Regions from separate parts of the Peribacillus sp. NPDC097224 genome, predicted to be linked through region 1. Evidence: riboswitches for the same ligand, from Rfam matches in the RefSeq annotation. Region 1 holds a riboswitch; the other holds the start of a gene.
The links. Region 1 has a riboswitch for preQ1 ahead of queC (7-cyano-7-deazaguanine synthase QueC). Riboswitches for the same ligand answer to the same signal wherever they lie in the genome.

Region 1 (4,252 bases):
TTAAGAGTTGGTTCAAATGCTTTTTAAAAGTGTGCTGACACTTCTAGAGAGGAAGTAGTTATTCTACTATTTACTGATGTAAATATTACTGGAGTAATATTAATTATACATTGAATATTCAGAAAATAATAGTGTAAGTTGAATTATTTCTCTCTGTATAAGATTCATGGTGAATTTTTTATATAATTTGTTTTGTGTTGTTATTAGTTTATTCCCCGTATTCACTATATTGAAACAATTTTAATGAAGAGGATATATTTGTTATTAACTTCATAGGATTAGCTAAATGCAAGGAAAAGCTTCCCACAAGGTAGGCGTGGGAAGCGGCTTTCATCATAATTGAAATCTTTTAACCTGATCTGTTAACTGTTCAGCCGATGATGCAAGTTCACTGGCATGATTGGTGATTTCATCCATTGAAGAGCTGGATTGCTGTGCTGAGGCGGACACTTGTTCAATGCCTGCTGCTGACTCTTCGGAAACGGCTGCAATGTCTTCGACGGCCTGGTTGATTTTTATGCTATTGGTAGAGATATAGTGTAAGTCATTCGTTATATGTTGTAACTTTTTGCTCATGGCTCCCACTGAATGGTTGATGGTTTCAAAGGTTTGGCCGGTAATGGTAATTTGTTGGGTGCCTTCATCTACTTGTGTATATCCATCTTCCAAGGAGTGAACGACGGTTTTAGAACCTGTTTGAATGGCTGTAACAATTCCAGTAATGTCACCCACAGAATCTGTAACTTGTTCCGCGAGTTTCCGAACTTCTTCGGCGACGACGGCAAATCCTTTTCCATGTTCGCCGGCGCGTGCCGCCTCGATGGCTGCGTTTAAGGCGAGTAAGTTGGTTTGATTGGAAATGTCCTGTATGACCTGAACGAGCTTTGAAATTTCCTGGGATTGTGAATCGAGGCCTTTTACCTCATCGACTGCCTGTTTCACAATCCTATCAATCGTTTGCATTTGTTGTACGGATTTGTGCATCATGGTTGTTCCTTCTTTTGTTAAGGACAGGATCTCGGTGGAGGTTTGGGAAATTTCTTCTCCTTCACTGTGTGCCTTTTGGATCTTTCCTGAGAATTCTTCCACCATACGGACGATTTCTGTTGCTTGGTTGGCTTGTGACTCAGAGCCTTCTGACAGCTCGTACATAGTGGTTGCAATTTGACTGCTTCCTTGTTGCACTTCATTTGCCGATTGGGTCAGCTCTTCGCTTTTGCTTGTAACGGATTCGGATACATTCAGCATGTTTTCGATGATATTGCGAAGGTTTCTCTGCATCTCGTTTGTAGAAAACGTCAATTCCCCGAGTTCATCGTTTGATGTCTGCTTAAGTGGTGCATGGTTCAGTTCACCTTTTTCCACTAGCTTCATCCTGTCTCGGATCCTTAGGATCGGTTTGGTAATGAGGTTGGCTGTCACAAGGGCAAGGCCAATTCCTGCTATGACTGTAATGATGGATAAAATGATACTCGTCTTTTTAACGGATTTTCCACTGCTGATGACGGTCTCTCCGGAAGCGACGATCAGTTTTTCGCGCTCGGAAGCGAGCTCTTTGAAGCCATCCATTATTTCCGTGCTTATGGGCGCTACTTCATTTAGCAATATTTCTTTCGCCTGTTTTTCATCTCCTTGTTCATACTGGGTAAAGACGCGTTCTTCGATCATGGTTCTCCAATCAATGCTTGTTTCAATGATTTCTTTCGTTCTCTCAGAGTCGGATAAGTCTAATAGCTCTTCTTGTAGGTGTTTGCTTTCTTCGGTATAAGCTAGGAAATCCTCTTTATATTGTTCATCTCCAAATAGGATATACCCTCTAACAAATGCCATTCTTTGCGAAAGGTTATAGAGTAATTGTTCATCTTTAATAAGAAGAGGCAATTCATGGTCGATGATATCTCTAGAATGTTTAAGAGACTTATTGCTGCTGTAAATACTATAGGCTCCTAATATGATGCATAAAGATATGACTAGCATAAATGCTAACAATACCTTTGTTTTAATCTTTTTCAAGTATACGGCCCCTTTTTCGGTAGATTAGTTTACCTTCTGTTTATCGGAAATGGGGACCGATATTTAAAGAGAAAAGGGGAAATTGGGCTGAAAAGACAGGGGATTTCTTTGTTTTTATGGAATATATTGATATGATCCCGCATATTGCGTTATGATTATAGAGAAAAGATTATAATCCGCTTTAGGCGGAAGAGGTTCTAGCTACCCTCTCAAAAAAACTAAGGAAAAGCAGCACTCTATTCTTAGGGTGCTGTTTTTTTCCGTAAAAAAGGAGTTTTTCATAATGTTGAAGAAAGAAAAGGCAGTAGTGGTGTTTAGTGGGGGACAAGACAGTACGACGTGTTTATTCTGGGCCATGAAGCGTTTTTCGGAAGTGGAGGCAGTGACGTTTGATTATAATCAGCGTCATAGCTTGGAAATTGATTGTGCACGGAATATTGCAAAGGAACTGGACATCCCCCATCATGTTTTGGATATGTCGTTGTTGAACCAGTTGGCGCCGAACGCGTTGACGAGAAGTGACATTGCTGTGGCGGACGGGGAAGAAGGGGAGTTACCGTCTACATTCGTACCGGGAAGGAATTTACTGTTCTTGTCCTTCGCAGGAGTGCTTGCAAGCCAAATTGGGGCGAAGCATATTGTAACGGGTGTTTGTGAGACGGACTTTAGCGGATATCCAGACTGCCGGGATGTGTTCATTAAATCGTTGAATGTCACTTTGAATCTCTCGATGGATCAGTCTTTTGTTATAGATACGCCGCTTATGTGGCTGAATAAAGAAGAAACATGGGAAATGGCGGATCAACTGGGTGCCTTTGATTTCGTTCGTGAAAAGACGCTGACTTGTTATAACGGAATCATAGCAGATGGCTGTGGGGAGTGTCCGGCATGCAAGCTTCGAAAAAAGGGTCTGGATGACTATGTGATTAGACGGCAGGTGAACCTATAATGTATGGGTTCAAGATTGTCGATAAGCTTCAAAAAATAGAACAGGACATTCATCGTAATCAATTGAACTATCATCAAAGACGGGTGCTCGTGAGCAAGGAATTCACGTTTGATGCAGCTCATCATCTTCATGATTATGAAGGGAAATGCAAGAATCTGCATGGCCATACGTATAAAGTCATTTTTGGCATAAGCGGCTATAATGATTCCCGTGGGTTGATGATCGACTTTGGCGACATCAAAGAAATCTGGAAAAAAGAAATCGACATTCATCTTGACCACCGCTATTTGAATGAAACGCTGCCACTTATGAATACAACAGCTGAAAATATCGTCGTCTGGATTTATGAAAAGATGGCTGATGCCCTGCAAAACAAGGACTATAAAGGGGCTAGGGTTGAATTTGTCCGTCTTTATGAAACGCCGACGAGTTATGCTGAAGCAAGACGGGAGTGGATGGACTGTGAGTAAGCTGCCCGTCATGGAAATCTTCGGGCCGACCATTCAAGGGGAAGGCATGGTCATCGGGCAAAAGACGATGTTCGTCCGGACAGCTGGGTGCGACTATTCATGTGCTTGGTGTGATTCCGCCTTCACTTGGGATGGGACAGGAAAGGAAGATATCGTCCACATGACAGCTGAAGAAATATGGGAGGAGCTAAAACTCAAGGGAGGCAAGGGTTTCTCCTTCGTGACGATATCCGGGGGCAATCCCGGCCTCTTGAAGAATATGGCTGAGTTAATCACCCTTTTAAAAGAGAAGAACATCAGAATTGGCGTGGAGACACAAGGTAGCCGGTGGCAGGATTGGTTTCTCGATATTGATGAACTGACGATATCACCAAAACCGCCAAGTTCAAGGATGAAGACCGATTTTGAAGTGCTTGATGATATCCTATCTAAGCTTTCCAATAGAAGGGATGAAAATCAAATCTCTTTGAAGATTGTCGTATTTGATGAAGCTGATTATCAATATGCGAAGAATGTACATGCCCGCTATCCAGGCATTCCTTATTACCTGCAGGTAGGCAATGATGACAGCGTGACGACGGACGATCGGCAGCTGGTCAGTGAACTGTTGGGAAAATATGAACAGTTAATTAATCGGGTGATTGCCGATGACGAACTGAATGATGTGAAGGTGCTCCCCCAGCTGCACACGTATATCTGGGGAAATAAACGGGGCGTGTAAGGAAAAGGATGGGGAGGTCATACTTTCTATTAAATGCCGTTTCTCTTCTATTATATGTTCTTTACTTTTAGATACGCGAGGGGGTACTTTTATCCTTGA
Region 2 (4,252 bases), on a different contig from region 1:
TCCAAATCTATAAAAGGGTCCCCTTGAACCTCACCTTTACGAAATCCAGTGACGGTTTCAAATCTTGGATTGACGTTTATGATGGTTCCTTTCAAATCAAGCATTAACATGGGGGAAGGGTTGTGATCAAACAAAGATTTATAACGCTGTTCACTAGCAAGCAATTGACTTTCCGCGGTAATTCTTTCTGAAATATCCCTACCTATGACTACTAACCCTTTTCGTGAACCATCTTCATGAAATAATGGGACTTTGATGGTATCGAAGGTCTTAAAATGACCGTTTGGCAGTGGAATATTCTCCTCACAACGGGTAATCTTCTTCATTGCCCATGTTTCTTGATCGGAATCTTCACAGTAAATCAATGAATCTCTGTAGAATTGGGAGTACTCGGCAAGCTCGCTATCTTTTTTTCCTTTATAGTCCACACTCTCCAATTGGAATAACTGAAGTCCAAACGTATTCGATTCTAGCCATCTACCTTCTCCATCCTTAAAATTCACAAAGTCTACCATTGAGTTAATAAGGGTACTTCGAAGTTGTTCTTCTTCTTTTAGTTGTTTGAACTCTTCTCTTTTAGATAAGTAGAGAAATAAAATCAAACCGATTAATAGGACAAAGATGAACCCTTCTGCTCGCTGGAGTTGAAGGAACGCCTCTTTAGTATTCAAGGAATTCGTTAAATAGTAATTGAAAACAAGTAATGTGGTCATTCCAGAAAGAATGTAGATTACTAATATGATACGTCTCGGCATATGGGTCTCCCTGAATTCTCCGACATTTCAAAGCTGAAATACATACACATTTTAACAAACTATTGGCTGAAAATATACGATTCCACACAAAAAAACAGGCAGCAAGGTTACCTGTTTTTCTTAAAGAGTGATAGGTTCTTTTTTTTCTTGAAGCGCTTGTAGATAAGGAAAAAGGTTAAGAGCAGGAAACCGAGTACAATCAATGTATATTGATTCATCTCTACGGAAAGAAGTCCATATGGAATTAAAGAGAGAAAGAAGAAGTAGATGAGATTGCCTAATGCTGTTGCCATTAAGAAATCTTTGAAGGTGACGGAACTAACTCCAGCTGCAAGGTTTATTAAACTTGTCGGTATGAAAGGGAAAATTCTACCGGTAAAGACATACATAAACCCATGATCCTTGACGGAATCCTGCCAGTCGGTACCCATCTTTCTTAAAATCAATGACTGGAACCAGTGCCTGGCAGCGTAGAAAATGGTTCCTGACGCGACCACGCTTGTTAACCAACTCCATAGATACCCGAATGCAAAGCCAAAGATCGTTACATTAATTGTTAAAAGTAAAATCAGGGGGATGACAGTAAAGGAGTTCTGAATGATCATCAAAACGAACGTCACTACAAAGGTAAGAAGGAGATTTTCTGTCAATATGGATATCACGGATTCCAAGTCGCTATTCCAAATCATCGTGAATAATTCTGAATTTAGCCCGATGAATGTTACTACAATCAGAAGGACGAGTAACATCAGTATTTTTTTCTGCAAAAAGTCACCACCATTTATCAATTTTTTTGAGTATGGTTGAAAAAAAGAGCCGCTGCATGTAGCAGACAGCTCTTTGGATATAGATTGTTCTTTTACTTTATGCACAGTGAGTTCAAAGCAACTTTCCAAATTGAATTCTTTTATTCATCATATAAATGATGGGTGCCCCGATCAGTAGGACGAGGAATTCCCCGGCTGCTGTTGTTGCCCAACTTATTAAGAATGGCAATCCTAAGACTAGATTCAATTCTATGGCTATTAGGAACATCGTAACCGTGAATATGATGATGGTCATGGCCATTCGACCCTTAATGCCCGTTATGAAACGGGAAGAAAAGATGACAAGCAATAAGGCTATCAGAGATTGCCCGACCCCAAAAATCAAGTCATATGCCCCTAACTGTGAAAAGAAAAGGTTCGATATGAACACACCGACGACTATGCCGGATATATATTTCTTATTAAATACAATAAGATGATTCAACATTTCGGGAATGCGGAATTGAAGCACCCCAAACATAATCGGCTGAAGCACGAATGAGACAGCGATATAGATGGCAGCCAATAGACCATTTATCGCGAGCGTACGAATATTCATTTTTTTCTCTCCCTAGTTTTTTATCGTGGGATGGTTACGAACCACGTTAGGCTTTTGCCCGAAGTTTAATAGTATCGTATTTTGGCCTCTTTCGTCAATTTCAAGATTTTATGCGAAATATTGAATATTTAGAATAAAGGAAAGAGATTTTGCTTTACTATAGTGAAGAATGGTACGATTCATAAAAAGAGTTAAAGGAAAGGGATGAAAGTAAATGTCAATCGAGAGTGTTAGGGCCCACTTTAAACAATGGAACAGGGAACATGATGTGATGGAATTCAAAACATCTAGTGCCACAGTAAACCAAGCTGCGGAGACAATCGGGGTTATACCCGCGCGCATTGCCAAAACGTTGTCATTTAGGGGAGAAGGAGACCAAGCACTTTTGGTCGTGGCCGCTGGAGATGCGAAAGTCGATAATAAGAAATTCCGGAAAATGTTTGGGTTCAAGGCAAGGATGTTATCTCCAGAAGAAGTTCTTGAACAGACCGGACATGCAATCGGGGGTGTCTGCCCATTTGGATTGGCAAATGAACTGGATGTTTACTTGGATGTTTCGATGAAACGGTTTGAGACAGTTTTCCCGGCTTGCGGGAGCGCGAACTCAGCCATTGAACTTTCACTCGGGGATTTATTTCAATTCTCAAAAGCAAAGGACTGGGTAGATGTTTGCAAGGACTGGGAGCAAGAAGTGAATGAAGATATGCAGAAACATATCATTTGAATGAAGATATGCAGAAACATATCATTTGAATGAAGATATGCAGAAACATATCATTTGAATGAAGGAATAAAGTCCACTTCATGTGGACTTATTTCTGATAGTGGGGAGTTATTAGGTTCTAATGAATTAGGATAGAATGCCAATGATGGAGGGTCATGGATGTCCAATGTAGAGTACAAAAACAATAATAGTAGTTATCACAGTCTTAAAAATCTATATGAGGAAAATATCACGGTCAGAAGCATAGCCCAAGAGTTTGAGTTTTGTGGAAAAGATGAATCGGCCATTGATATCAAAAATGTAATGGAGGAAAAACACTTTGATACATTGGCCGTGAAAGACCAGGGGGAAATCGTTGGTTATATCGATAGACATGAACTTGGCGAAGGGAACATTTCGGATTATATGAAGCTCTTTTCCCCAAGGGAACTTGTATCGGATTCAACGCCCTTGATCCAATTGTTAGGCATTTTTAAGAAGAAAACGAGGGTATTCGTGTTAGAGAATAATTCAATCAAAAAGTTAATCACGCATGCCGACCTCCAAAAACCACCAATCAGGATGCTGATTTTTGGCTATATCACTTTATTGGAAATGAGACTTAGTGATATTATCATGCATCGATTCGGGGGTGAAAGCTGGTATCCGATGATTAGTGAGGATCGTCTACATAAGGCAAGTGAATTATATGAAAGGAGAATGGAGAAAAATGAGGAGATTAATTTAATTGAATGTCTACAAATTAGTGATAAATTCGACATTATTCATAAAGATAAAGAGTTGAGAACATTTTTTCAAATCCCATCCAAAAGTAAAGGGAAGAAAGATGCCAATGCCATCAGGAAGTTACGGGATAAGATTTCGCATGCTAATGAACTTGGGATGGATATGTCTTGGATTGAAATCATAGAAGTGGTCGAAATCTGTGGCCGCTTGCTGGAAATCTCTGAGTCCTATCATTATGAATGGGGGTAAACAGATAGAAGGATTGGAGAAAAAGGGAGAGTGCTGGTTGCTCCATTTTCAATATCCAGGAAAACCTTGAGGAAGTCGTTAGGAGAACCTGTTAGTATGCGGTTCTTTTTTTGTTGCGGAAAAAAGCTGCCTGAATGGAAGGCAGCTTTTCTCGGTCTTTAAAATTCAGGCAGTTCATCCAGATTATTTTCTTTAATGCCATCAGGCTCACTCCGCAAAATGTCCCGACCATATTTATGAAAGACATCTACGTTTGCGAGTGCACCAGCCTTGGCTTCTGAAAGAGCGGTGGGATAGTCCAGTTCCCTTCCGGTATTTGTCTTGATGGCGATGATATTATCCTCTTCATTCTTCCGTACGGCGACAATTTCTTCTTTGTCGTTCCCACCTTGTTGGTTCGCTTGTGGCGTTCCTTGTTGTTTGTAGGATTCAT

Region 2: it holds a riboswitch for preQ1, as region 1 does, so the genes downstream of both, ACIQXR_RS10895 (QueT transporter family protein) here and queC (7-cyano-7-deazaguanine synthase QueC) in region 1, are expected to answer to the same signal.

The regions. Positions count from the first base shown of each region.
Region 1 covers NZ_JBIWDK010000007.1:264,082-268,333, forward strand. The annotation lists gene ACIQXR_RS15270 (methyl-accepting chemotaxis protein) at 334-2,013, opposite strand; PreQ1 riboswitch class I at 2,199-2,241, shown strand; gene queC (7-cyano-7-deazaguanine synthase QueC) at 2,300-2,962, shown strand; gene queD (6-carboxytetrahydropterin synthase QueD) at 2,962-3,432, shown strand; gene queE (7-carboxy-7-deazaguanine synthase QueE) at 3,425-4,153, shown strand.
Region 2 covers NZ_JBIWDK010000004.1:297,650-301,901, reverse strand. The annotation lists gene ACIQXR_RS10905 (ATP-binding protein) at 1-755, opposite strand, end outside; gene ACIQXR_RS10900 (TVP38/TMEM64 family protein) at 863-1,522, opposite strand; gene ACIQXR_RS10895 (QueT transporter family protein) at 1,635-2,120, opposite strand; PreQ1 riboswitch class I at 2,127-2,171, opposite strand; gene ACIQXR_RS10890 (YbaK/EbsC family protein) at 2,335-2,844, shown strand; gene ACIQXR_RS10885 (hypothetical protein) at 3,004-3,819, shown strand; gene ACIQXR_RS10880 (DUF3892 domain-containing protein) at 3,978-4,252, opposite strand, start outside.